Regions from separate parts of the Turicibacter sanguinis genome, predicted to be linked through region 3. Evidence: riboswitches for the same ligand, from Rfam matches in the RefSeq annotation. Region 3 holds a riboswitch; each other region holds the start of a gene.
What was found. Region 3 has a riboswitch for S-adenosylmethionine ahead of HLK68_RS09130 (methionine ABC transporter ATP-binding protein). Riboswitches for the same ligand answer to the same signal wherever they lie in the genome.
Positions count from the first base shown of each region.

Region 1: another riboswitch for S-adenosylmethionine. It lies ahead of HLK68_RS04435 (methionine ABC transporter ATP-binding protein); the one in region 3 lies ahead of HLK68_RS09130 (methionine ABC transporter ATP-binding protein).
Region 2: another riboswitch for S-adenosylmethionine. It lies ahead of metK (methionine adenosyltransferase); the one in region 3 lies ahead of HLK68_RS09130 (methionine ABC transporter ATP-binding protein).

Region 1 is NZ_CP053187.1:902,893-913,050, reverse strand. Features, by position in the region: gene HLK68_RS04470 (MATE family efflux transporter) at 1-821, opposite strand, end outside; gene HLK68_RS04465 (ArsB/NhaD family transporter) at 1,167-2,441, shown strand; gene HLK68_RS04460 (hypothetical protein) at 2,478-3,029, shown strand; gene HLK68_RS04455 (alanine/glycine:cation symporter family protein) at 3,058-4,350, opposite strand; gene HLK68_RS04450 (leucyl aminopeptidase) at 4,462-5,922, opposite strand; gene HLK68_RS04445 (MetQ/NlpA family ABC transporter substrate-binding protein) at 6,096-6,959, opposite strand; gene HLK68_RS04440 (methionine ABC transporter permease) at 7,077-7,745, opposite strand; gene HLK68_RS04435 (methionine ABC transporter ATP-binding protein) at 7,742-8,758, opposite strand; SAM riboswitch class I at 8,865-8,966, opposite strand; gene HLK68_RS04430 (manganese efflux pump MntP) at 9,222-9,848, shown strand; gene pflB (formate C-acetyltransferase) at 10,137-10,158, shown strand, end outside.
Region 2 is NZ_CP053187.1:1,367,546-1,377,703, forward strand. Features, by position in the region: gene HLK68_RS06710 (glycosyltransferase family 39 protein) at 1-1,193, shown strand, start outside; gene HLK68_RS06715 (glycosyltransferase family 2 protein) at 1,248-2,198, shown strand; gene HLK68_RS06720 (DNA recombination protein RmuC) at 2,265-3,446, shown strand; SAM riboswitch class I at 3,524-3,624, shown strand; gene metK (methionine adenosyltransferase) at 3,966-5,156, shown strand; gene HLK68_RS06730 (diacylglycerol/lipid kinase family protein) at 5,279-6,169, shown strand; gene HLK68_RS06735 (N-acetylglucosaminidase) at 6,329-9,541, shown strand; gene HLK68_RS06740 (glycosyltransferase) at 9,558-10,158, shown strand, end outside.
Region 3 is NZ_CP053187.1:1,885,693-1,895,850, forward strand. Features, by position in the region: gene HLK68_RS09110 (ATP-dependent helicase) at 1-784, shown strand, start outside; gene HLK68_RS09115 (cysteine peptidase family C39 domain-containing protein) at 870-1,856, opposite strand; gene HLK68_RS09120 (hypothetical protein) at 2,280-3,575, shown strand; gene HLK68_RS09125 (DUF6320 domain-containing protein) at 3,559-4,221, shown strand; SAM riboswitch class I at 4,289-4,390, shown strand; SAM riboswitch class I at 4,468-4,569, shown strand; gene HLK68_RS09130 (methionine ABC transporter ATP-binding protein) at 4,662-5,705, shown strand; gene HLK68_RS09135 (methionine ABC transporter permease) at 5,689-6,369, shown strand; gene HLK68_RS09140 (MetQ/NlpA family ABC transporter substrate-binding protein) at 6,397-7,206, shown strand; gene HLK68_RS09145 (M20 family metallopeptidase) at 7,226-8,404, shown strand; gene HLK68_RS09150 (zinc ribbon domain-containing protein) at 8,496-8,948, shown strand; gene aspD (aspartate 4-decarboxylase) at 8,993-10,158, opposite strand, start outside.

The DNA of each region.
Region 1 (10,158 bases), 980 kb from region 3:
GTTAAAGAGGCTGTGCCACCATAGGTTCTAAGAGTTGCATTGGTAATGAGCGCAAATAATGAGCTTGCACCATTTCTTGCGAAAGCTGAAAATCCGACACTAATGATGGACTTGATAATTTCTAAATTGGGAATTAGGTATTTCTTTTCAAATTTGACGATACTTCGATGACTCAAAATATAAAATAGTGAAAAAGCTGTTGCAAGCATCTGTGCGATAATCGTTGCTAAAGCAGCACCTTTTATTCCAAGCTTAAAGATAAAAATAAAAAGAGGATCGAGTGCAATATTAACAAGAGCACCAATTAAGACTGTTACCATTGATATTTTAATATTTCCTTCTGCACGGAAAACGGCGCTTGAAATTAAGGCTAGAGCATTGAATGGAATAGCCCAAATAGACATGCGTAAGTAATCTTTAGCAAATGGAGCTAAATCTTGATTGACGCCGAAAAAATATAAAATTTTATCTGTAAAAAGAAAGGTTAAAATCATTAAGATAATGGAAATTATTAAGGTTAACACGTAGGAATTTGTTGTAATTTGATTTGCTCGGGATTCATTTTTTTCACCGAGACTTCGCGAAATAGCAGAAGCTGCTCCAATTGAAATCATCTGAGCAAAGGCTACATAAAGGGTTTGAATTGGATAAACAATTCCAACCCCACCGACAGCCAAAATTCCAACGCCCTTGCTAATGAATATTGTATCAACAATGTTATAGATACCACTGGCAAACATTCCTAAAAAAGCAGGAAGTGAAAAAGAAAAAAGAAGCTTTCCAACTTTCTCACTTCCTAAAAAATCACTTCTAGATGTCATTCTTTTCACCACGTTATAATTTAATCTTTTTAAAATAGTATATGTAAATTTAAAGAAAAATCACTTTACATAAATTGTTAATTATTGATTGTTAGAAGAGAATGAAATAAAAACGTTTAAAAAATTTTTATTTGGATATATTAAAAAATAGTTTTTTATAGAAAAAAACGTTTTAAAACGGATATTTTTTTACATTTTTTGTTAATTAAAACCATCGTTTACCTAAATCTACCTAATTAATTCCTAAATATTACAATAATTTCTTGTATTAATTGGTAGTTTTTTATCCTATAATCATTTGAAGAAAAAAATATGTATATTTTGTGTATAAAGGAGTGGTACGGGATGGCGAGTCAATTATTTCTTCCGGCAATCGTTATTTTCTTGATTGCATATGGCCTTATTATTTCTGAAAAATTTAATAGAACAGTTATAGCTCTATTAGGAGCAGTTCTGATGTTAGTTTTTCATATCTTAACACAGGAAGAAGCATTAGGCTTTATTGATTTCAATACGGTCGGGCTCTTAATCGGTATGATGATTATTGTTAATATTTTAAAACGAACTGGAATTTTCCAATATGTTGCAATCAAAACAGCACAATTATCTAAAGGTAGTCCATGGAGAATTATGATTTATTTTGCGGTTATTACAGCTATTTCTTCTGCCTTGTTAGATAATGTAACAACTATTTTATTAATTGCACCGGTTACGTTTGTTATTACAGAAACGCTTGGACTTAATGCCATACCATTTTTATTAACCGAGGTATTTAGTGCCAATATCGGTGGATTAGCTACTTCAATTGGAGATCCAACAATCATTATGATTAGTGGAGCGACAGGGCTATCATTTACAGATGTCTTATTTAATTTAGGACCAGTTGTTCTTGTAATTTTTGCAACAGTCTTATTCATCTTAAAATTTGTATTTAGAAAACATTTTGTTATCAGTGATGAGAATAAAGCTAAAATTGCTGAATTCGATGTTTCTAAAACTATTACAAATCCTACGTTGCTAAAAAAAAGCGGGATTATTTTACTACTAACTATCGCAGGGTTTGCAACTCATCATGCACTTGGAATTGAGTCAGCAACTATTGCATTGTTTGGGGCTGGAGTCTTGTTATTAATTAGTAGAATTGATGTTGAAGAAGTTTTATTAGAAGTTGAATGGCCAACGATCTTCTTCTTCATGGGATTATTCGTCATGGTAGGAGCACTAGAAAAAGTAGGGGTACTTGAAGTTTTAGCCAGCGGATTGATTGAGTTAACAGGTGGAAATCTAATGATTACTGCATTACTTATTTTATGGGTTGCAGCTATTGCCTCTGCATTCTTAGATAATATTCCATTCGTTGCAACAATGATTCCTTTAATTATTAATATCGGAACAATGACTGGAATGAATATTGCACCGTTATGGTGGGCGTTAGCCTTAGGAGCTTGTCTAGGTGGTAATGGTAGTATCGTTGGAGCTTCATCAAATGTTATTGTTAGTGGAATGCTTCATAAGAAAGGATATAAATTATCGTTTGGGGATTTTTTAAAGATTGGATTCCCTATTATGATTATTTCTGTTATCATTTCTACTATTTATCTTCTAATCTTTTATGTATAATGTGATTAAATAATTTGATGATAAAGGAGATATATTATGGATAAATTTAATCCGGAATTTACAGGTGCAGGTATTTTTACGAACGCTAGTTATATGCGTATGCAAGCCAATCAACATGAAATGGTTTTACGTCAAATGGGTGGAGAAGTTTTACAACTCCCAAGTAGTTGCTGTTATGTAAGATTCCATATTGGTGATTTCCGCTTATCGTATGTTTACAACATTAACAAATCAAATCGTTACTTCTTAGAACGATTAAAACCATATCCCCTTCCTCTTAAAGAATACGAAAATGAAGAGGATGTTATTGAAACCATTAAAATTGATTTAGAGCAATTTAAAAATGCGGCAAAGAGTAAAAATATTGCCTCATTCATTAAAATCAATCAAGAGTTAAATAAAACCGCAAAGGCTTTTGAAGATTTGTTCTTGTATTACAATGTTGAAAAATTCCATGCAGAATCAATTTTAAATAAAATTCAAGAAATTGAAGATGAAATTAGAAAGACAGCAGAGGAATCGGATTTGATTTATGATAAATCAAATCCAAATTATTTAAGTCATGTCTTTCCTTCTAACGAAGAATAAAGAAAAAGCCATCATACGATGGCTTTTTTTATGGTAATTTTCGCAGGCGCTTTTTCACCTCTGATGCTAAATAGCAAAGAGCAATAATGTTAATGGTTGCAGTTAATCCAACACCGATATCAACTAGTGACCAAATAAGTCCTGCTGAAGCACAGGCAGAGATAATGATGACCACAATCACAATAATTCGTACGAGGAAGAGGACATGATTGGTTTTAAAGAGATATTTGACGTTAGATTCGCCATAAAAATATCCAGTTAAAATCGTACTAAAGGCGAAGAAGAAGATAGCAATTGCTAGAATAATTCCTCCAATTGGACCAAATAAACTTGTTAAAGCATATTGAGTCAGTTCAATCCCATTACTATAGTTATCAGCAACACTGATAGCATCTGTTACCATGATTAAAAAGGCTGTAATAGTACAAATGAATAAGGTTGTAACATAAACACCAAATGCTTGGATATAACCTTGTTCAATTGGAAACTCACTATCTGTTGTTGCAGCCGCGTGAGCACCCGATCCCATTCCCGCTTCATTTGAAAAAACCCCGCGTTTAATTCCTGTAATAATTGTAAACATTACGGTGCCCCCGATTAATGGAGAGGGTTGAAAGGCATCTTCGAGAATTGTAGTGAAGAATGTGGGAATATATGAAAGATGCGTCAGCATAACAAATATCCCAATTCCAATGTAAAATAGCGCCATAATAGGTACGATTTTTGAAGTCATTTTAGCTATGGATGCAGCCCCTCCAAATATAATGCATCCACTTAAAATGGCAAGAAAGATTCCTGTTATAAGCGGAGGGATAGATAATACATCATTAAATGAAGTCGCAATTGTATTAGCCTGAATTGCACTAAAACCAAAAGTATAAGTTAGAATAATAATAATAGCGTAAATGATAGCAAAAGATTTTTTATGTAAGCCATCTTCAATATAGTAGGCCGGTCCTCCAATATACATCTTTCCATCTTTTCGTTTATAAATTTGGGCAAGTGTACTTTCTGCAAACGAAGCGGCAGCTGTAATAAATGCGCTGACCCACATCCAAAAAACACTTCCCGGTCCTCCAATATAAATTCCGAGTGCAACCCCGGCCAAAGAACCTACCCCTACTCGTGCAGCGAGGGCCATAGTAAAGGATTGAAAAGATGAAACACCCTCACTAGTTGGTGTTTTTTTGGTTAAACATTTAATCATTTCCTTAAATCGAAATTGTGCCCCTCTATAATAAAAAGTAAAAATTAAGCTTACGATTAACAAAGTGGGAATTGCTAAGTAAGACCAAATAATGTGTTCTATTTCTTTTATCATATAAGTCCCCCATCTTTTTTTCCATCCTTGTTAACTATCTTATTTATCAACTTAAGAAATTATGTATTAAAAAAACGTAGGAATTCATAAGTAATTCCTACGTTTTAATGATTAAGCTTGTAGTTCTAATAATTTAGCAATGGTACGAACCATAACCCCAGTTCCACCTTTTGGTCCTAAGTCATGAGCTGCCTTTGTATCAGCAGTTCCTGCGATGTCTAAGTGAATCCATGGTGTTTCTTCAACGAATTCTTTTAAGAAAGCAGCCGCCATAATTGCTCCTGGTTTTCCAATTGGTGCATTATTTAAGTCGGCAACATCACTGGAACGTAATGCTTTTTGATCACGTGGATGAAGTGGCATTTGCCAAACGTATTCGTTTGTTAATTCTGCTGCTTTTAAGAATTGATTATAGAAGGTTTGGTTATTTGTGAAGGCACCTGTTGTATCCGTTCCTAAAGCTGCGATAATAGCTCCCGTTAAAGTGGCTAAATCGATAATTTTACTAGCTCCTAAATGTTTAGCAAATGTAATTCCATCTGCTAAGATTAAACGACCTTCAGCATCTGTATTGGTTACCTCAACTGTTTTTCCATTCATCGTTTTAATAACATCACCTGGTTTAATTGCATTACCGCTAATCATGTTATCTGTTGAAGGGATAACTAATAGTAAGTTAACGGGTAGGTTTAAGCGGACAGCTACTTGGAATGCTCCAAATGCTGAAGCAGCTCCCCCCATATCAGATTTCATATTTTCCATTCCAGCGCGTGGTTTTAAACAATATCCCCCTGTATCAAATGTTAAACCTTTACCGACTAAAGCTGTAATGTTTTCAAAACGAGGTGTTCCTTGATATTTAGCAACAATCATTTTTGGAGGTTCAACAGAACCTTGATTTACACCAAGAATTCCTCCCATTCCTAATTGCTCCATTTCTTCTTTTTCAACAATACGAACTTCAAGGTTATGTTCGTTTGCGAACGTTGCAACAGCATTTGCTAAATTAGTTGCTGTTAATTTATTTCCTGGTTCATTTAATAATTGACGAGCACTATTTGTTGCTTCTCCGTAGATAATACCGCGCTTTAAATCTGCTTCAATTGAACATTCACTATGAATGTAGAACTTGACTGGAGTTTTTACTTTTTCTTCTGTTTTATATGTTTCCATCTTATAAGTTGCAAGTGTAATAGCTTCACCACAAATCGTTGCTAACTCATTGATTGAGGTTTGTTTGCTATCAAATGTTTCAAGTAGGATTGTTACATCATCTTTTGCTATTTTTGCAACTTGTCCGATTACTTGGCGGCACTTCTCAGTATTAAAGTCTGTTGATTTTCCTAAACCAACGATATAAACTTTTTTGCTTTCAATTTGTCCAAGTGGATAAATTGGTGTAATCTCTTTGAAAGTAGTAGGAATTAATTTTTCTTCTAAAGAAGCAGATAAACGTTTATTTAACGCCTTATCTAATTGCAAGAATAATGGATGTGTCGTATCGCTAAATACACCAACTACTAAATTTGTTTTTTCATTTTTAAAATTTACTGTTGATTTAAATTGAATCATGTTTCTCACCCTTTCATTTGTCATTATTATAACATAGTTAAAAGTTTCCAGTTTGAAAAAAGCTTATATTTTATACTTTTTCTCATTTTTAGGATAGAATTTTTTTTTACTTTCATTCTAAATCTATTATATTTATTAAAAAATGACTCTCGTTATGAGAGCCATTTGATTCACTATTCAGATACAGGGACAACTGCTCCTTCGTAAGTATCAATAATGAATTGTTGAACTTCTTCAGAGTGTAACACTTTAACTAATGTTTGAATTGCTTCATTATTTTCATTTCCGCTCTTAACTGCAACGATGTTCACATATGGTGACTGTGATCCTTCCATTACGATAGCATCATTCATTGGATTCAATCCACCATCAAGCGCGTAGTTTGTATTAATTAAAACAGCATCACCTTCTTCAGCATTATAAACTTGAACTAGTAATCCTGGATCGATATCTGTTTGGAATTTTAAGTTTTTAGGATTTTCAATGATATTTTCTACAGTTGCTTTGCTAACTTCAACAGAATCATCTAATTTGATTAAGCCTTCTGTTTGTAATAATCCTAGCATACGTCCGTGATCAGCAACTGAATTACTCATGATGATTGTTGCTCCTTCTGGCAATTCATCTAATGATGTATATTTTTTAGAATAAACTCCAATAGGTTCGATATGAATTCCACCCGCATTTACAAGGTTTGTTCCATGCTCAACATTGAATTCTTCTAAATAAGGAATGTGTTGGAAGTAGTTTGCATCTAATTCTCCATTTTCCACCGTTGTATTAGGTAAAACATAGTCTTGGAATACTGTAATATCAAGCTCGATTCCTTCTTCTAATAATAATGGAGCAGCAAACTCTAATATTTCAGCATGAGGGACCGCAGATGCTCCAATAGATAACTTTGTCGTTTCTGCAGGTTTTACTTCCTCAGTTTCTGGCGCTTCTGGTGTAGAAGTTTCTGGTTTTGTGTCATTTTGGCAACCAACTAATGTTAGGGCTGCAGCAAAGCTTAATAAACCTAAAGATAATTTTTTCATATTTAATTCTCCTCCTTGGATTTTGTTTTTATCGTGTTCCCCCACGATTCCTATATAAATCTCAATTTCGTGAAAAATTAAGGATTTATCTAATAGTTACTTAACGTCAGATTTCTTTTAACGTTTATCGATTTTTTTAGTAATAAAATCTCCGAGCATTTGGATGGTAAAGACAATAATTAAAATGATGACTGTCGCTACAAATACAACATCCATGCGATTACGCTGGAATCCATCAAGATAGGCCAAATTACCAAGCCCTCCTGCTCCGATTACACCGGCCATTGCTGTGTAACCAACAAGAGAAATCGTTGTGACAGTAATACCAGATACTAATGCAGGTAAGCTTTCAGGAATTAAAACTTTCCAAATAATTGTCCATATTGAAGCTCCCATTGCGACTGAAGCTTCGATAACTCCTTTATCGATTTCGCGAAGAGCGATTTCTACTAATCGACCATAGAATGGTGCTGCTCCAATAATTAGAGCAGGAAGTGCAGCATTCGGACCTAACATACTTCCGACTAACCATTTTGTGAATGGAAGTAACAAAATAATTAAGATAACGAATGGAATTGATCGGAATATATTGACGAAAGCAGATAAAATACGATTAATCCATTTATTTTCAAGTAACTGATTAGGTCCTGTTAAGAATAAGATTAATCCGATGATAAGACCTAATAAGAAAACACAAATACAAGCAATTAGTGACATATATAGTGTTTCAGTTGTGGCATCAAACATTTTATCAAAGCGTACATTCGGTAGTAATGATGAAATCATCGTGCCATCACCTCAATTTCTACTCCTGCCTCTTTTAAATAATTAAGTGCAGAATTAATATCATTTCCTGTTAGTTGAACGTAAAGTGATCCATAACCACCATCTTGTGTTTGAACAACTTTCCCGTGAATAATATTAATATCAACATCATATTGTCGAATAACGTTTGTGATAAATGGTTTTTCAGCATTTCCTTGGAAGTATTTTAATAAAACAATTTTTCCATCAGGGAATTGTTTTGATAGGGTATCTAACGTATTAAGTGATTCGTCTTCATTGACAACTTGCTTTACAAATCGTTTAGTAACGGAGTGACTTGGGGTTCTAAAGACAGTTAAGACATCACCTTGTTCGATGATACGACCATTTTCCATAATGGCAACATGGTGACAGATTTTTTGAATGACATGCATTTCATGTGTAATTAGAACGATAGTTAAATTGTATTTTCTATTAATTGTGACTAATAAGTCTAGGATTTCGTCTGTTGTTTGTGGATCGAGGGCTGATGTAGCCTCATCACACAGTAAAACTTTTGGGTTATTTGCCAACGCTCTAGCGATTCCGACACGTTGCTTTTGACCTCCACTTAATTGGGAAGGGTAGTTATTTTCTTTCCCGCTTAATCCAACTAATTGAATTAATTCTAGTACACGAGGTTTGATTTCATTTTTCTTAACGCCAGCAATTTCAAGAGAAAAGGCGATATTTTCATAAACAGTTCGAGACCAAAGTAGGTTAAAGTGTTGAAATACCATTCCGATTTGTTGACGTGCTAAGCGAAGTTCTTTAGCAGATACCTTAGTTAGATCTTTTCCGTCAATTGTAACGGTCCCGTCGGTTGGTCGTTCGAGTAAGTTTAACATTCTGATTAATGTACTTTTTCCAGCACCACTGTAGCCGATAATTCCGAAGATTTCTCCCTTTTTAATCTCTAGATTAACAGAATCAACTGCTGTTACTTGGCCGGATGAAGTTTGGAATACTTTTTTAACTTGATCAAGGATAATCATATTCTCTCCCCTTTCCTTAGATAAGTCATTTAACATTGATACAAAAAAACCTTCCTACTTAGATAAGTAGAAAGGTGGACTACATTTGCATGTAATGTCACACTTTCTCTCATCTGTCAGATAAAAATCTGCAGGAATTGGCACCGTATCATTAATTGATGGTTGCCGGGCATCACAGGGCCTGTCCCTCCGCCGCTCTTGATAAGAGTTTGTGTATCTGTATAAAATTTTAGTTTGTTGTGACTTAATACTTATTATAAGGCGTTTAGTTTAAAAGTCAATCTATTTTTTCCATTTTTTAACTTATACAGAAATACATATATATAAGGTAAGAAATTAAAAAATATTTTTTTGTTTAGCGTTCCTAATTTTTTATACAATATTTAATAATTCTAGATTAATTTTAAAATAGGTATATTAAATGAGGTAAATAGATAAGATGTAGGAGCAAGGAAGATTAGAGATGGGGGAGATTTTATTGAATGATTACATTATTGTTATTATTACAATGTCAGTAGCGTTGGCAATGGATGCTTTTGCTGTTTCAATAACACTCGGAATGGATGGAGCTACAAGTTCAATAAGACAGCGCTTGAAGGTAGCGACAAGCTTTGGATTTTTTCAAGGATTATTATTTATTTTAGGAATTATCTCGCTGACAATCGTAAGTGGAAATATTACAACTTATAATCAATATATTGCAGGTGTTATTTTAATCATTTTGGGGTCAAGAATGATTAAAGAAACATTTGAAGAAGAACCAGATAATTGTCCGTATCCGATTTGCCAACAAAAAAAGTGTAGTCAGGTTAAGTGTTTACGAACTGGAAAAACAAATAAAATCACGTTTAGATTATTAGTGATGTTTGGTATTGCGACAAGTATCGATGCGTTAGCTGCTGGAATTACGTATGGACTAATTTATGAGCAGATTATGTTAGCTGTCATTTGCATTTCAGGTGTTGCCTTTCTTTTATCTTATATGGGAGCAACCTTTGGTAGAAAATTAGGTCATATAATTGGAAATAAAGCTAATATATTTGGTGGAATATTAATTGTTATATTAGGAATAAAATCTATATTGTCCTAATATAAAACTTCTTTAGGATGTATCTTAAAGAAGTTTTTTTAGGTGGATAAAAATGTCACAATAAAATTTCAAAATATTAGAGCATATAAGTTGATTTTTTCCATTATCGGCAATATAATAGACAATGTAAAAGATATATACGTTATAACGTTTATGGGGATAGTTAAATGTTATGATGCTATGCAAACCCTTTACAAAATGAGGCTATCTGTTATAAAATCAAAGTGCAGTAACAGGTATTCGAAATTTCAGAGAGAGGTTCAAATTGGACCACAAGGAGGAATTATCATGGAAGCTTGGCAAGGCTTTA
Region 2 (10,158 bases), 520 kb from region 3:
TTACAGTTAATCCAACATGGGATTTTGGAAAAGTGTATGATGAGGCGTATGATTTATCGATTCAGTTTCGACAAATAGATCAGTATTTTTATTTCTACTGCCCTAATAACCTTCCAATCTTGTTATTAGTAACAGGGTTGTTTAAGATATTTAGGTTTATGGGATTTACTGATCTGTTAAAGCCGTTAATAGTGGTGAATTTAAGTATTGTATTTTTATCGGTATGGATTATGTATTTGTTTATTAAAGAAATGTATGGCTTACAACGAGCTACTTTATTTAGCATTTTATCTATTTTAATTACACCATTTTATACATATACTACTATTGTGTACACCGATACCTTAGGCATGATTTTACCTATTTTATCACTTTATTTGTATGCAAAGATTTATCGTTCTCCTAAAAAAGAAATAGGATTGTTAGTAACTTTAGGATTAGTACTAGGTCTTGGAGGCCTTTTGAAGACGCATGCTTTAGTTGTTTTGGTGGCTATTTTAATTCATTATTTCTTAACGAGAAAAGACGGATTCATTAGATTAAGTGCACCGCTCATTTTAATGGTATTAGTGACGATGATGAGTTATAAACTCGCCATAAAACCGTTGATTCCTGTTGCATCGAGTGAAGTAGGATTTCCAAAGACACATTGGGTGATGATGGGACTTAAAGGATTAGGTGGATATGATGATGAGGATACGAATATGACGCGATTTTTAAAAGATAGTGGTTGGTCAAATGATGAGATTCAAGCACAACACATTCGTCTAATGAAGGAACGATTAGAAGCTTTTGGAGTGGGTGGATTTATCAACCATTTGAATTCTAAGTTGAATTTTACGTGGTCAGATGGAACATATTTTGCTCCAGAGAAATTAAAGCGTGAGCCAATTGTTACAAATAATTATCAAGATTATATTTTTGGGGATAAAAACCTACCATACTTATATTTAAGTCAAATGGTTCATGTTGTAATTTTATTTTTAATGTGGTTAAGTAGTATCCGTATTTTAAAAGATAAACTATGTTTTGAAAGTGTTATGACGATATCGGTATTTGGAGTGATGTTATTTCTATTAATTTGGGAAACTCGCTCTAGGTATCTAATGATTTATTTACCGGTCTTTGTTGTATTAGCCAGTTATGGATTTGGTGAGTTTACACAGATGATTCAAAAAATAAAGCGTCAATAAATTTGTAAATTTATGATATAATTAAGTATCAAATTATTTTAGGTGGTGGACTTAATGGGGAAGCTGATTTCCATTATTGTACCGTGTTACAATGAACAAGAAACAGTTGAACGTTTTTATGAAGAAATTATAAAAGTAACGAATGAAATTAATGGATATGAATTTGAATTTGTTTATGTGAATGATGGTTCAAAAGATCAGACAGTCCCATTAATTAAAGCGTTGCGTGAAAAAGATGAGCGTGTTTGCTTAATTGATTTTTCTCGTAACTTTGGAAAAGAAGCAGCGATGCTTGCAGGAATGGAATATGCTCGTGGAGAAGCCGTCGTTATTATGGATGTTGATTTACAGGATCCACCGGAGCTTTTACCTAAAATGGTTAAGCTTTACGAAGATGGATATGAAAATATTTATACACGACGTCGTAATCGTGATGGAGAGCCACCTATTCGTAGTTTCTTTGCCAATATGTTTTATAAAGTGATTAATCGCATGAGTGACGTTGAAATCATTGACGGAGCTCGTGATTATCGTTTGTTAAGTCGTCGTGCAGTTGATGATTTAATTAGTTTAAAAGAGTCAAATCGTTTCTCAAAAGGATTATTCCAATGGGTTGGATATCAATCGATTTGTCTAGAGTTTGATCACGTTGAACGTGTTGCGGGTGAAACAAAGTGGAGTTTCATGAAACTTGTTAACTATGCAATTGAAGGAATCACAGCATTTTCAAATGCGCCTCTTCGTTTTGCAACTTATACAGGAGTTTTAGTGGCGTTTGTGGCATTTGCATATTTACTATACATTTTCTTTAATACAGCGATCAATGGAAACCCAACGGCAGGTTGGTCATCAATGGTTTGTATCATGTTATTCTTAGGAGGAGTACAGTTAATCTTCTTAGGAGTCATTGGAGAGTATATTGGTCGCATTTATAATGAGGTTAAGGGACGTCCTAATTATATTGTGAAAGATTATTTTGGTGAGAAAAAAGAACTTGAAGATTAATTCTTCAAGTTCTTTTCTTTTATATGGTAAAATAATGTTAATAAATGGGTGAAGTGAGGGATATTAGTGACGGTAGTTTATATTTTATTAATTGTGGTTATTTTTTTATTACTGTTAATTTTAATCAGACAAAATTTATATACAAGAAGTCGTCAAAATCCACAGTTAGATTTGCAGGTGAAACAATTGCTTGAGGAGCAACAACGAATGGAGAAGCGACTTCAGGATGCTAATTTTCAGTTAAGTGGGAGTTTTAATCAGGCGAATGAGCGAGTGCTTGAGCGTTATGGACAGTTTGAGCGGGTGATGCGAGATCAATTGAATCAGCATACGTCTTTGGTGAATCAACAATTACAGAGTGATTTTTCGAAGTTAAATGAACGGATTGAGTTTAATTTGCTGCGTATTAATGATAAGGTAAATGAGAGGCTAGATCAGTCATTTAATAAGACGAATGAGACATTTCAAAATATTTTGGTTCGTTTAGCAAAGATTGATGAAGCACAGAAAAAGATTGAAAGTTTATCAACGGACATTGTATCACTACAAAATCTGTTATCAGATAAAAAAAGTCGAGGAACGTTTGGTGAGGTGCAACTTTATCAAATTATGGCAGCTGTTTTCGGTGAAAAGAATGATCGTATTTATGAAACTCAGTATAAGTTATCAAATGGAACTATTGTAGATGCCATGCTTCATGCTCCACTTCCAATGGGGGATTTACCGATTGACTCGAAGTTTCCACTTGAAAATTATCAACGTATGATGGATCGAACTTTAGGGGAGGTAGAGCGTCAACTAGCAGAGAAACAGTTCAAACAAGATGTTAAGAAACATATTGATGATATTTTCAATAAATATGTGACACCGCAGGAAACTTCAGATCAGGCTGTGATGTTTTTACCAGCAGAGGCAATTTTTGCTGAGATTAATGCCTATCACCCAGATTTAGTAGCTTATTCGCAACGTAAAAGAGTATGGCTTGTGTCACCTACAACTTTTATGTCAACACTGACAACGATTCAAGTGATTTTAAATAATTTAGAACGGGATCAACATGCTTTAATTATTCAACAGGAGTTGAATAAATTAGGGGATGAATTCAAGCGTTATAAAGAGCGATGGGATAAGTTGAGTAAGCATATTGATAGTGTGTCGAAAGATGTTAAAGAAATCCATATTACAACTGAGAAAATTGGGACTCGCTTCGATGCTATTTCAAATGTTGAACTTGATTTTACAGAATAAGTCGCTAATATTTGACAAATAAATAAAAAGGCTTTATAATAGATAAGAATTAAATTTAATAAAATTACAATAATATACTCTTATTAAGAGCGATGGAGGCATAGGGGCCTATGAAGTCGCGGCAACCTCTGAAATTGAAAGGTGCCGACCCAAGCGAGTTTAACTCGAGCAATAAGAGGGTTTGAATCTACCTATTCAAGTCCGCTTATAGCGGGCTTTTTTTGTTAGCTCATCTTTCCGGCTTTGTCGGAATAGATGAACTATACATCTGCGTTTTTTGCAGATGTTATCCATTAGTGCTATTAGTGTGTATTCACTGTATTTGTGAATACACATAAAATCTATAATTAGACAAACTTTACATCGCGAAGGCGATGTAACAACCATTGTTAGAATATAATTTAGTGGAAAATAGGATTAGATTCAAGTTAATTGCAAAAATTAACGGCCCGAAGCATGATTTTATATCTAAAGCTTAATAATATAGAGTATTAATGTGAATTGAAGGAGGATATTATAGTGTCAGAACGTCGTTTATTTACATCAGAATCAGTAACAGAAGGTCATCCAGATAAAATTGCTGATCAGATTTCAGATTCAATTTTAGATGCGATCTTAGCCAAAGATCCAATGGCACGTGTTGCTTGTGAAACATCGGTAACAACTGGATTAGTGTTAGTGTTTGGGGAAATTACAACGTCTTCGTATGTTGATATTCAAAAAACAGTCCGTGAAACAATTCGTCAAATTGGTTATGATCGTGCAAAATATGGATTTGACGCAGATACATGTGCTGTGTTAACTGCAATTGACGAACAATCGGCTGATATTGCGATGGGTGTTGACCAAGCGTTAGAAGCTCGTACTGGTTCAATGAGTGATGAAGAAATCGAAGCAATCGGAGCAGGAGACCAAGGTTTAATGTTCGGGTTTGCTACAAATGAAACAGAAGAATTTATGCCATTACCAATCTCGTTAGCTCATAAATTAGCACGTCGTTTAACTGAAGTTCGTAAAAATGGAACATTAGACTATTTACGTCCAGATGGAAAAACTCAAGTAACAGTTGAATATGATGAAGCTTTAAAACCAGTAGCTATTGATACTGTATTATTATCGACTCAACATTCACCAGAAGTAACTCATGAGCAAATCGAAGCAGATATCAAAAAATATGTATTTGATGAAGTATTACCACAAGAATTAGTAACTGAAAATACTCGTTATTTAGTTAATCCAACAGGACGTTTTGTAATCGGTGGACCTCATGGAGATGCAGGATTAACAGGACGTAAAATTATTGTTGATACTTACGGAGGATATGCCCGTCATGGTGGTGGAGCATTCTCAGGTAAAGATGCAACAAAAGTAGACCGCTCTGCTGCATATGCTGCACGTTATGTGGCGAAGAACTTAGTTGCTGCAGGGTATGCAGATAAAATTGAGATTCAATTATCATATGCAATTGGAGTCGCACAGCCTACTTCAATTATGGTTGATACATTCGGTACAGGGAAAACTACGAATGCTAAAATCGTCGAAGTAATTCGTCAAAACTTTGATTTACGCCCAGCGGGAATCATTCAAATGTTAGATTTAAGACGCCCAATCTATAAACAAACAGCTGCATATGGACATTTCGGACGTACTGATGTAGATTTACCATGGGAACGCTTAGATAAAGTAGAAGCGTTAAAAGCTTCACTTTAATATTAAATAGATGTATAATAATAGCCTGATTTTTTTACAAAAAATCAGGTTTTTATTATGTGAGAGAGTGCTATAATATACTATGCTATAAAACTTTAAATTTTTGAAAGGAAGTGCCTAGTGTGCTAAAAAAACTGTTACTTATAATCAATCCGACGTCAGGTCGTGGGATGATCAAGGATTACCTTTTATCGATTGTCACTCAGTTTAGTTTAGCTGGATATGAAGTGACAGTTTATCCAACGAAAGCTAAGCATGATGCTGTGAGTAAAATGAAAGTCGCTCGAAGTTATGATTTGGTTATCGCAAGTGGTGGGGATGGAACGTTGAACGAAGTAATCACTGGCTTAATTGAAGCAAATGGGAATACTCCGATTGGTTATATTCCAACAGGGACAACTAATGATTTTGCATCAACACTTGGTATTCCTAAAAATGTTCCAAAAGCACTTGAACTCTGTTTAAATGGGAAACCAATGCCAATTGATATCGGGATGTTTAATGAGCGTTATTTTATGTATGTTGCTGCATTTGGGGCTTTTACAGACGTAGCTTATGAAACACCACAACCGCGCAAAAATATGCTCGGGGGACTTGCTTATTTAATTGAAGGATTAATGAAACTTCCAACGATTCAATCTTATCAGTGTAAAATTTATCATCGTGAGGGTTTTATTGAGGGAGATTATATTTTTGGAATGATTTCAAATTCGGATTCTGTAGCAGGGATTAAAAATGCATTTGGAAATCAAGCGGATTTAAATGATGGACTATTTGAGGTAACATTAATTCGAGCTCCTAAAAATTTGATTGATATTCATCGTATTTTAACCGACTTTTTAAATCGAACATATGATCCTGAATACGTGGTAACATTTAAAACAGATCGAATTACAGTTGAGAGTGAACAGGACGTGAAATGGACGCTTGATGGTGAAGATGGTGGAAGTATGAAACATGCTACCATTAAAAGTCTTCAACGACGTGTTCAGATTTTAAGTAAAGGTGAATAAAAAAAGAATTCAAGTATACTTGAATTCTTTTTTTATTACTAAATTTCTTATTATATACAAAAGAGTGTCAAAATATTCTTTTTATCTATGTTTTAATGACAAAAATGTATAAATTATTTATAATTAAAGGAGCTATGTATTGGAGAAGGAGTTGTGAAAATGAATCGAAAGCGGGGCAAGAAGGAAGTCTTAAAGGGAACATTAGCAATCGGATTATTAATAAATCAGTTTAGTAGCTTTGGGGCGATTGTTAATGCTACGGTATATGAGTCAGAAGTAGAAAATAATTCAGATATTGTTCAAGAATCAATTGATTCAAGTCAAGACGATCTACCAGATTTAGATGGAAACTTATCTAATGAAAGTACTGAAAATGAAGAGATTCAGAATCCGGGGGACGGTTTACCTGAAGAAATTCCAAATGACGAAGAATTCGGAGAAACTGAAGATGTAGAATTAGAGATTCCTAAAGTAGAAGAAGATTTAGATAGCGCTGATGGATCAGAAGAAAGCAAGAGTCCAGAAGAGCAAATTGAGGAAGAATTACTTGAAGAAACTGCTTCAATTAATTTAGAAGATGATGGTTTATTCTCCATTGAAAGTCGAAGTTCTGGAAGTGGATTAGTTCAGCTATGGCAAGTTGTTCCTGATGGACAGCAATCAAAAGAAGGTAAGACTACTTCAGAAATTATGAAGGCATTACAATGTAAGCCCAATCATAATTTATATCCATCTGGTGGACAATCTGAACATAATACATATGTAAACTCTTGTTATGTAGATGATGCGTTATATTTAGGAGAAGATACGAATTATTATTATATTTATTTATCTGGATATGAAGGGAAGGTTCCTAAATCTGAATCTCATTGGTTTGAATTAGATTTAAATAATGATGGGACAAAGGTAAAGTATGAAATTCAGACAGTTGCTTATTATATTCCAGGCGGAACAACAATGTATAGTTTACAAGAAAAAACTGAACCATTAGATGTTCCAGAGTTGAATTATTATGATCAATACTTAGATAAATATAATGATATAAATGAACGAGGAATTACTACTTTTAGTACGTCAACAGTTCAATCACCATCTTATTATGCCAATGAAAATGGAACGTTAGTTCATTATCTAACGAGTAATGTAACAAAGGCTAATAGTTATTCAAAAGTGATTGTTGGAAAAGCACCATCTTGGATGAGTTCTAATGTTAAATATTATAGTTATGATGGAATTTATTTTTATACAAACTGGCGTAACATTAAGGTTAATGGTCAAGGTGCTGTAAATCAATCAAATCCATTTTATAATTATTATCAATATCTACCAGTTAGGTCGAAATCAAATTATTCAGCTAATATTTTTGATAATTATACAAATTCGAATGGTGGAGCAGGTGGAAAGTTAGTCAATACAGGCCAATACTTCTATGCTGTTCAAGATAAGTATGGGATTAATGGTGCCTTACAGTACGCTATGGGAATTCATGAAAGTGGATGGGGAAAAAGTAGTTTAAGTATTGATAAGAATAACTTATTTGGGATGAATGCGACAGATAATAATCCTTACGGCAATGGAACGAGCTTCCCATCTGTTGAAGCAGGAATCAATTATCATGCTGACCGTTACCTATCATGGGGATATACAGATCCGGTTGATGATTGGAGATATATGGGGTCTCATGTCGGAAATAAAGGAAGCGGGATGAATGTTAGGTATGCATCCGATCCATTCTGGGGAGAAAAAATTGCTGGTTGGTATTATCGTTTTGATAGTGCCAGTGGATTAAAGGATTATGATTATTATACAATTGGAATTAAACAATCTAATGCAGTTGTAGATGTTAAGAGCCAGGCTAATTCAAGTTCATCTACTTTATATCAGACTAAAAATAAAAAAAGTAATATAAAAATATATAATTATCCATTTTTAATTATTGGACAATTGGGAGAATTTTATAAGATTCAGACAGATACTCCAATAGTTAATGGAGTTCCGAAATTTAATGCTCAATATATTTATGATTTATCAGTAGGATATATTGATAACACATCCATTCTAATTACTACGAATGGATCTTATGAAGAATATGGTGCTCTACAAAATCATATTGACCAGGCAAGCATTGATTCCAACGGGTTGTATTTATATGGTTGGGGATATGTTGAAGGAATGAATATGAGTAATGATTGGGAGATAGAAAAAAATATAGTTATTAAGGATGAGACAGGAACAGAAGTGGTTCGTCAAACAGTTGAAGATATATATAATTTAGATTTTGCACAAGGGTTTAATGGACCGTATGAATACGCAAGATATGGAACATTTCTTCCAATTTTAAATTTAGAACCAGGATTATATAATTTTGATATTGAGATACTGAAATCGGAAAATGGAAAAAGATCATGGGTTAGAAGCAATTATAAATTAGATACAGGATATGTGCAAATAGGTGGAAAAAAATATAGATTCTACAATGAAGTTGAGAGTGGACCAGTTAAACTTGAGATAATTGAAGGTGCCTTACAAAATCATATCGACCAGGCAAGCATTGATTCCAACGGGTTGTATTTATATGGTTGGGGATATGTTGAAGGAATGAATATGAGTAATGATTGGGAGATAGAAAAAAATATAGTTATTAAGGATGAGACAGGAACAGAAGTAGTTCGTCAAACGGTTGAAGATATATATAATTTAGATTTTGCACAGGGGTTTAATGGACCATATGAATATGCAAGATATGGAACATTTCTTCCAATTTTGGATTTAGAACCGGGATTATATAATTTTGATATTGAAATAATCAAACCAGGATATGGAAGAAGAGCGTGGGTTAGAAGCAATTATAAATTAGATACAGGATATGTGCAAATAGGTGGAAAAAAATATAGATTCTACAATGAAGTTGAGAGTGGACCAGTTAAACTTGAGATAATTGAAGGTGCCTTACAAAATCATATCGACCAGGCAAGCATTGATTCCAATGGGTTGTATTTATATGGTTGGGGATATGTTGAAGGAATGAATATGAGTAATGATTGGGAGATAGAAAAAAATATAGTTATTAAGGATGAGACAGGAACAGAAGTAGTTCGTCAAACAGTTGAAGATATATATAATTTAGATTTTGCACAAGGGTTTAATGGACCATATGAATATGCAAGATATGGAACATTTCTTCCAATTTTGGATTTAGAACCGGGATTATATAATTTTGATATTGAAATAATCAAACCAGGATATGGAAGAAGAGCGTGGGTTAGAAGCAATTATAAATTAGATACAGGATATGTACAAATAGGTGACAAGAAGTATAGATTATATAATGAAGTGGAGTATGGTCCGGTACATCTTAGAATAATTTATTAAAAATTGAGGTGAGATTTTGAATATTGGGTTTCTGACAAATGATATTACAGGAATAGGTGGGTCAAAAAAAGTTACATGTTTATTGGCAAATGAAATGGCGAAAAATAATACTGTAAAAATTATATCTCTCTTTAGAAGCGGAAATATTGAATTTGATTTAGATAGTAACATAGAGATAGAATACTTATATAATAAGGAAATAAAGCTATATGAACTATCTACTTATAAGAAGATGGTACAAAGTAAACAATATAAAGAAGTATTCGCTCTATTTCTAAATCTTTTTTACATTAGTTTTACAATAGCGTTTAAATTTATTAAAGTTAGAAAATTAACAAAAGAACTTAATAAAATTATTATCCCAGAAATTTATGGATTATTATTCACACCTATTTTTAATAAAAAACAAGAAGTGATTGTACATTTACATCATACTTATGAATATATAATTAAAAATAAAGTTAATAAGTTTATGCTACTTAATTATAAAAATAAAATACACACGCTGGTAGTTTTAACGGATAAGGATAAAGAAAACTTTTCTAAATATAAATTTAATTCCATAACTAGAATATATAATCCAATTAATGGATCTAAAATAAAAAGGGATTTCATTG
Region 3 (10,158 bases):
TAGTCAGATGAATCGTTTAGGTCTGATGTTTGAAAATTCAATGGGCTATTATGATACCTTAGATATTGTTAGGCGCCTGTATCCAGATTTGAAAAATCATAAGTTAGATACCGTCAGCGCCTATGTTGGTGTGAGTCATGAGCCGACGCATAATGCGATGGATGATATTTTAGCAACAAAAGATGTGCTCGTTAAAAGTATGGATTTGTTAATGACGCATCATGAAAACCGTAAAAAAGTCATGAAATTTTATGAACCTCATTTATGGGGAGCGATTCAAAGGTTAAAAGAAATTCAAGACTGTTTTGAAACACAGCCGCCACATGTTGCGATGAAAGGTTTAATAGATGCTTTTGAGTGTGAGGATGAAGCACATAAGCAAAGTATCATAGAGTTACTTAATTACATTGGGGCGACCTATCATCGCCTGCATCATACGAATCCACATCAACCAAATTTAGAAATTTGGATTCAAATGCTTAATTTGATGGCGTTATCAAGCAGTGAACTTGATCGTGTCATGAAAGAGGAAAATAAGCTTGCAATTATTACGGTGCATCAGTCAAAGGGGCTTGAGTTTGATCATGTGATTATTCCATTTATGAGTCAGGGGATGTTCCCGCTCGATTTTGATGGGATTAATCAAGAGGAAGAATGCCGATTATTTTATGTTGCGATGACTCGTGCGAAGCAGAGCTTATTATTGACGCGCCATATGAAAGAAACCTCTTCATCTAGAAGGGTGAAAGAGCGAAGTCAATTTATATCGTTTTTATATTCATAAAGAAGAATGAGCCAAAAAGTATGAATGAAAGGGTTAAACGATTATTTGAAATAAAAAAAGAGTCTCAGTTACCTGAGACTCTTTTTTATTCTGTCACTTTGTCAACAACGATGAAGGGTTGTAATTGATAAGGTTTAGGTGCGACTTTACGATCTTGCCACATATAGAAGAAGCGTTCAAGTGGAAAAATAGTATATCCATCTTGCCAATGGTCTGATGTATCATAAGGATCAGCAAAAATTAAGGTATCATCTCCAATACTTGGTGTTCCATTGTTATCATATCCAATAATAGAGACCCAATGACCATCCCAGTCTCCCCATTCAACCATAACGGGTCTTCCTGCTTTTAAGTGTCCTGTTAGCCATGTGACGAAGTAAGAATCTTTAGCATCGTCAACCCAAGCTTCAGTATCGTCACTATTTTCTGAAGCGTATAAAGATGATGAAGAGAAGGTCGGTTTTAGATTTCCGATATTAGAAGGGGTTGCTCCATCCTCTTCGCTTACCAAGTCAGCCTCGGTATAATCAGCGCGATAACTTGTTTCTAATACTTTAAATCCTTCTAAATTAGAAAAGAAGTTGTACATGTCTTCAACGGTTGTGCCATATTCATGAAAGTTATTAGCACTTCCAGGAAGAGCGCCTTCCGTATCATCGTCAACACTTGAACCCATGGCAAGTGCGATATCCCATTCTGTTAAATCAGTTTTTCCCATATTCCAAAGTGTCATTAAAGAAACGGCGTTTCCACATGACCATTCCGTTGTTTGTTGCATCGTTTTAAAACCTTCAATGAGGGTTAAGGTTTCGTCTGATTTTAATCGATAAAAATCGGGATTAACATAAAATCGTGAAGTAGCGTTATCACCTAAAAAGTTATAAGAATCTGCTCCCCCCAATTCATCGTAATCTTCTCCCTCAATAAAATCTGGTTTTAATTTAACTGTCTCAGAAACGGTTTTAACTGCCTCCTCTTCAAGTGGTTCAATGGCAGGTATTTCATTTTGATTTTGGCATCCTGTCATCACCCCTAATGCCATAATTAAAGTTAATAATGAAATTTTTTTCAAAAGTAATCATCCTTTCAAATTTTGATTTTCGTAATTTTATTCAACATTATGTTTAGTATTTATAAACTTTTTGAGCAAAAATAAAATGTTTAGATGAGAATCATCGAAACAAAAGAGAGGGGGAATAGCTAATTTATTAACGTTTTATTGCTCATTAATCATATATTAAACGATTTTTAAGGATAAATCAATCATTTTTATTTAAAAAATTCATAATTTTTTACAATTTATATAAGTAAACATTTAGATTATTATTTTTGTTCTACAAATGGAGAAGTTTCATCTCAAGAGATGAATAAAAAGAAGTAAAAAAAGTAAAATTGTTTTAATTGAATTGGTAGATTTATAATCTTAGTTATTGTATGATTAGCTATAAAGCATTGATTTTTGCGATGTAGATTTAAAAAGTAAGGACGATGGTAGATGAATGATAATTACCAAGCATTTTATTGGAGTAAGCTTGATAATGTGGCGAAGTTATATTCACTCGTATCGAGTACAAAGGCAACAAATGTATTCCGAATTTCGGTCAAAATGACAGAACCAATTCAAGCGGATTACTTATCAGAAGCTGTCGTGGGGGCACTTCTTGAAATGCCATCATTTAGTGTACGTCTAAGGATGGGAATTTTTTGGTACTACTTTGATATGAATATTCAAAAACCAAGAGTTCGTAAAGAGTTTACGTATCCATGTTCAAAAATGACGAAGTACACTAATAATGGTTATTTATTTAATGTCACCTATTATGAAAACATGATGCATCTAGAAGTTTTTCATGCTTTGGCTGATGGAGCAGGCGCATTACAGTTTTTACAGGTTCTATTGTATCAATATTTAAAAAGAGTTTATCCTAATTCAGTCAATCAACATTTACAGTTAATGAGTGACCAACAATCTCAACGTGCAATGGATGAGGACAGTTTTTTAAAAGTTGTGTCGGATCGAGATGGAAAAGTTATTCCAACGACTTCTAAAGCATATAAAATACTAGGAATTAAAAAACGTCCTCAAGAATTAAAAGTGATTCATGGAATGATGCCAGCAAAACAGATTGTTAAATTATCAAAACAATATGGCGTTAGTATGTCTTGTTTTTTATCTTCTTTATTAATTTATTCGATTTATATGGAAAATGAGAAATTCACAAAGAATAAGCGACCAATTACGGTGACAATTCCATTTGATTTAAGAGCCCGTTTTGAGTCAAATACTGTGCGTAATTTCTTTTCTAATGTGACGGTATCGGTTAATGTTTTAGAGGAGATGAGTTTTGAAGATATTTTAAAGCAGGTATCCATTCAATTAATTGAGGGGCAAGATCAACAAGTTGTGACGCATAAAATTAAAGATAATGTGAGTGCTCAAGAAAATTTAGCCATCCGTTTTGCTCCACTGTTTATCAAAAATACGGTGATGAGACAAATTTATTTAAAGGCCGATCAAGGGGTGACAACCACGTTATCGAATCTTGGGCGTATTGTCTTTTTAGATGAAATTTCACAGTATGTCGATCAAGTACGCGTCATGCTTCCGGTGACACCACATCAACGAATTCGTTGTGGGGTTTGTTCATTTAAGGAGACGTTAGTCGTTAGTTTTACATCATCATTAGAAGAAACTGATATTCAACGATTCTTCTTTAGATTTTTAAAAGATCAGAAAGTTGAAATTACAATTTCATGTAACGAGGAAATAAATAATGAGATATTGTTCTAAATGTCAAATGAATGTAGAAAATGAATTGAAAAGATGTCCTTTATGTGGGGAAATATTGGACTTAGTTGAAATTGAAGTGGTTCGAGATTATCCATCCCGATTTGCAAAGAAACGTCGCGTGCCGATTCGTAAACTGATTGTATTTATGGCCATGGTGATTATTTCGTATTCTTTTATCATCGGAATTTTTCATGATTTTAATTGGAATTGGGTCTTTATTATTGTGTGTTCTACTTTATATTTGTCAGTGAGTGTTATTATTGGCTTAAGAGTGAAAAAAAATATTGGACCAAATATTTTGACGCATGTCTTTGGTGGAACTGTATTTGCCGTTATTTTAGATTATTTACTTGGCTATCAAGGGTGGTCATTGAATTTTGTGTTTCCATTGGCACTGATGGCAGGAACATCTGTCTTTACATTGTTAATTATTTTAAGACCAAAGCGTTTTACAGATTTTGCAAGTTATCAGTTACTGCTTGGCGGTATTGGATTGTTTTTATTAATGCTCGTTTATTTTGAGTTAATTAGTTTTCCAGCGGTTGCAGTGGTTGCAGGATATTACGCCTTAATAACGTGTGTTGGGATGTTTATGTTTGCTGATCGTAAACTGATTCATGAAATAAAAAAGAAATTTCATTATTAAAAAGACTTTACATTCCATAAAATGGATGGTATAGTATCCGTAAGTTAAAAAAGAAATAAAAATGGATTCCTTATCAAGAGAAGTGGAGGGACAGGCCCTATGAAGCTTCAGCAACCGGTACAGTCGTACACGGTGCTAAATCCGACAGATTAATTCTGGCAGATGAGGAGCGCGAGTTGTAAGTTAGACTAAGCGTTCTTCAAATTTTTGAAGGATGACTTAGTTTTTTTATTAATTAAATATAAAACCTTATCAAGAGAAGTGGAGGGACAGGCCCTATGAAGCTTCAGCAACCGGTACAGTTGTACACGGTGCTAAATCCGACAGATTGATTCTGGGAGATGAGGGGATTGTTTATTAGAGGACTCTAATGAGACGGACCCCAGCTTTTGATAAGGGGTCCGTTTTTTTATTTCAACTGACAAGGAGGGAGATAGAAGATGATTGAGTTAAGACAGGTAAGTAAGAACTTTGAAAGTCAAGGGCAAGTGGTTAAAGCTTTACAAAATATAAATTTAAGGGTGAATAGAGGTGAAATCCTTGGAATCATTGGGTATAGTGGAGCAGGAAAAAGTACGTTAATCAGATGCTTGAATTATTTAGAAATTCCAACAGAGGGAGAAGTGTTGATTAATAATTTGGTTCTGGGGCAATTGAATGCGAAGCAATTAAGAGAGGCTAGACGAAAAATCGGAATGATTTTTCAACATTTTAATCTCATGAAATCACGTAATGTTTATGAAAATATTGCTTATCCGCTAAAAGGTCAAGGATTGAATCGTGATGAAATAAAGGAGAAGGTTGATCGTTTATTAAAGCTTGTTGGATTAGAGGAAAAGGCTAATGTCTACCCTAATCAGTTGAGTGGGGGTCAAAAACAACGTGTGGCAATTGCTCGGGCATTGGCAAATGATCCAGAAGTGTTGCTTTGTGATGAGGCGACATCAGCTCTTGATCCTCAAACGACTAAATCGATTCTTAGGTTGTTAAAAGAAATTAATGAACGGTTAGGAATTACGATGGTATTGATTACGCATCAAATGGAGGTTGTTAAAGATATTTGTCATCAAGTGGCGGTGATGGAAGAAGGTGAAATTGTTGAAGTAGGACCTATAGTTGATGTTTTTTCAAATCCTAAAGCAACTATTACAAAGGATTTTGTGGCCAATGTATTTCAGGATGAACGGATTTTTGAGTTATTAGAGTCGAGAGGTTCGTTTGAAGAATTAACAAAACTTGAAAAACTTGTGAAGATTTCATTTGTTGGACAACAGACAGGTAAAGCCTTTATTTCTAATATTTCAAAGTTGTTTGATATTGAGGCGAGTATTTTATTTGGAAGTGTGGAGATGATACAAAAAACGCCCATTGGGCATCTAATTGTCAGTTTACATGGCGATGAGAAATTGATGAGTCAGGCACTACAGTATTTAAATGATAATCAGATTAAAGTGGAGGTGTTAAGTGATGGTCGAGTTCTTTAATCAAATTTGTCCAAATGTGGTCGAGTATTTTCCTGATTTATTAAAAGCACTTAACGAAACGTTATTAATGGTTAGTATATCGGGGATTTTTGCAACGATGATTGGATTGCCAATTGGGGTTGTTTTAGTGGTGACAAGGCAAAATCATTTGGTTGAAAATAAATGGGTCTATTATATCATCGGAAAATTAATGAATGTTTTGAGATCCATTCCTTTCATTATCTTGCTTGCGTTTATTATGCCATTTACGAAGTGGATTGTTGGCACAACGATTGGGTTAAAAGGGGCTTTAGTTCCGTTAATTGTGGGGACGACACCGTTTGTAGCGAGACAAGTTGAGTCGGCACTGTTAAATGTTGATGATGGGGTAATTGAAGCAGCAAAAGCGATGGGATCGAGTCCATTTGAAATTATCTATCGTGTCTTGTTAAAAGAAGGATTACCAAATATCATATATGCACTCACGATTACGATCGTAAGTTTGATTGGATTTTCAGCTATTGCTGGAAGTGTTGGTGGAGGTGGTCTTGGAGATTTTGCCATCCGTTATGGTTATCAATATTTTAAAGGAGACATCATGTTTGTGACTGTTGTCGTTTTACTTGTGTTAGTGTCACTAGTTCAAAGTGCCGGGGAATGGCTCCAACGGAAACTCAGTCATTAAAATAAATCATATTAGGAGGAATTGATCATGAAAAGAAAATTATTAGGGTTAGTAATGTCAGTTTGTTTAGGATTTTTATTAGTTGCATGTGGTAATGAAGTGGGAAGTGATTCGGTTATTAAGTTAGGAATTAATGGCGAAGTTAATTCCATTTGGAAAAGTGTTCAAAGTCGTCTTGCAGAAGAAGGGATTATCCTTGAGTTTGTGACTTTTAGTGATTATAACTTACCAAATACCGCACTAGCCGATGGAGAAATTGATGCGAATGCTTTTCAAACAATCGCATTTTTTGAAGAATTTAAAAGCAATCATAACTTAGATCTAACATCAATTGGATATACCGTTTTAGCCCCAATGGGAATTTACTCATCGCAATTAACGGATGTAGCACAATTACAAGAGGGAGATAAAGTGTCAATTCCAAATGATGCTTCAAATGGTGGTCGAGCTCTATTATTACTTCAAGATGCAGGTTTAATTACATTAAAAGAAGGAGTGGGGATTACGCCAACGGTGAAAGATATCATTGCCAATCCTAAAAAGTTAGAAATCGTTGAATTAGTTGCTCAACAATTACCGCGTTCATTTGAGGATGTGGCAGTCGCAGTCATTAATAATGGGGTCGCTGTTCAAGCTGGCTTATCACCACTTGATGATTCGATTTATGTTGAGAATACAGAAAGTGAAACGGTTGTAAATTACTACAATATCATTGCGGTTCGGACAGAGGATCAGGATAAAGAAGCATTAAAACGTTTAGTGGAAGTCTATCAAACGGAAGAAACTAAAAAAGCTATAGAAGAAGAATACAAAGGGGCATCGATTCCAGCATTTTAGTGAATAGGAGAGAGAACGTATGGAAAATCAAATTCGTCAATTTATAAAGGAACAAGAAGCTTATTTTATCAACCTGAGTCATCAAATCCATGAACATCCTGAAATTGCAAACGAGGAATATTTTGCGTGTGAGTTGTTAACGAATGTTTTAAAAGAAAGAGGATTTGATGTAAAGACAAATATTGCGGGGCATGAAACAGGATTTGTGTCACGATATATTGCTAAAAAACCTGGTCCGGTGATTGGTTTTTTAGCTGAGTATGATGCTTTAGCGGGACTTGGGCATGGATGTGGTCATAATATTATTGGGGTAAGTAGTGTATTAGCTGCTTGCAGTTTAGCACCTTTATTAGAATTAACTGGAGGAGAAGTCATTGTTTTTGGGACACCGGCTGAAGAAGGTGGAAATAATGGGAGTGCGAAAGCTTCGTTTGTTAGAGCGGGATTGTTTGATGATGTAGATGCTTGTATGATGATTCATCCAGGTAATAAAACAGCAATAACAACTAGCTCTTTAGCCAATCATCCCATTGAGTTTGAATTCTTTGGACGTCCCGCTCATGCAGCAGGATGTCCGGAGAAAGGAATTAATGCATTAGATGCCATGATTTTATTTTTTAGTGGGGTGAATGCTTTAAGACAACATGTAACATCTGATGTTAGAATTCATGGAATTATTACACACGGAGGAGATGCACCTAATATTATTCCAGAGTATACGAAAGCGAGATTTTATGTTCGTGCCAATACGATTGCAACCTGTGAAGAAATCACGAATAAGGTCATTCAAATAGCGAAAGGTGCGGCATTGAGTACAGGGTGTGAGGTGAAATATAATACGTATCAAAATATTGTGGAAGATTTAATTGTGTATCCCTTATTTAATGAATTATTTAAAAAGATTGCAACTGAAGTGGGATTGATTGTAGAGGACATCAATCCTAATGAATCAAAAGGTTCAACCGATGCTGGGAATGTCAGTCATGTCATTCCAACGATTCATCCATCTGTAAAAATCTGTGACTCTGAGGTAGTGACTCATACTGAGGAATTTAAGCAGGCAGCGATTTCTAAACAGGGGGATGAAGGGTTGCTTCAAAGCACAGAAATTTTAGCTCGAATAGGATTACGATTATTAAGTGATGGTGAGTTGTTAGCACAAATTAAAGAGGAGTTTGAGTTGAATAAAGTGAGATAACATCAAAAGTTGAATTTATAGTTATATCACTAAAGCACTTGAATATAATAAAGTGATTTAATAATTATAAATTTGAAGATGAGGTGAGAGGATGGGCACTTTTTTCGAACAGTTTGGTAAGAAGGTTACTCAAACAAGTCAAGATGCGATGAAAAAGACAAAAGAATTTGCGGAAATCGCAAAATTAAACACACAGATTAGTGACGAAGAAAAACGATTAAATAAAATATATATGAATTTAGGTCGCTTATATTATCAACTTTATGGAAATCAACCTAGTTTGGAATTTAAAGATTTATGTCTAGCAATTGAAGGAAGTTTAAAGAATGTTGAGCATTATGAGGTAATGGTTAATGAATTAAGAGGGATTAAACGTTGTGAATCTTGTGGGACAGAAATGCCGATTGATTCAACGTTTTGTCAAACGTGTGGAAGTCGCTTAAATGAAGAAAGAGGAAGTGTCGTTGCTGTTGTTTGTGCTAAATGTGGAATGGAAAATGGAGCACAAGCTACATCTTGTATTGGTTGTGGACAACCTTTATAAAAGAAAAATCCCCGGTGATACCTTTCACCGGGGATTTTTCTATATTACCATTGGAATTCTTTCCAATCTTCCGCGTATTTAGAGAATAATTCGTTAACTGCTTTACCAATTTCAGCGTATTCTTCATCTTTTAAGTTAGCTAAGGAAACACGGATTGACCAAGATGGCCCTTCGAATCCACTACCGTTTAATAAGACGATACTGTATCGATCGGCTAATTCGAATAAGAATTCTAATGGGTTACGTTTTTCTTTTAAGTATTTAACGAACTCCTCACCGTATTTTAATTTTGCCCAAACAAGAAGGTCAATTTCATTGTAGTATGACGTACTATATGGATCTTCTTTATAAGATAAGTTATCAAAGTTATCATATAGTAAATGTTTACGACGACGGCAAATTTCTTTCGTTTGTTCTTTATAAACATTTTCTTTATCTAATAAGGCAAAGATAGAGAAGATTGCCATTTGGACCTGACAAGGAGTGGATAATCCAGCAGTGTGGTTAAGTGCAACCTGACGGCTATCTGCTACGATACGATCGATAAATGGAATATTATCTGGATCAGTTGTTAAGGCGCCATAACGTTCACGTAAAATATCTTTTTCATCTTCTGGTAATTTGTTGATTAAGTGATTGAAGACATTGTCTTTTTCTAATGCGATAACCCCTAAACGCCAACCAGTGACACCGAAGTATTTAGAGTACGAATAAACTCCTAATGTGTTGTAAGGAAGGGTACACATTAATGATTTGAAATCGTTAGAGAATGTACCATATACGTCATCGGTAACAATCATTAAATCTGGATTTTGACGTTGTACGACTGATTTTAAGTAATACATAGACTCTTCGTTGATTGCAACTGACGGTGGATTACTTGGGTTAACAACACAAGCTAATTTGATGCTAGTATCTGCTAATTTATCTAACTCTTCTTGCGGATATTGCCAAGTATGACGGCCTTCTTCACTAATTTCTGAAGCATAAATTTTTACGATATCGAAATGATAACGAGGTAAGTTAGCAATTTCTACATAAGGGGTAAAGATTGGAACGAATAAGGCGATTTTATCTCCTGGAGATAAAATGCGGTTGGCAATTAGTGAGTCGAAGATATAGCACATTGCGGCTGTACCACCTTCAACAGCGTATAATTGGTGAGTAGATGTTTCGGGATTCCCACCCATTTCTTTAATCACATAATCTT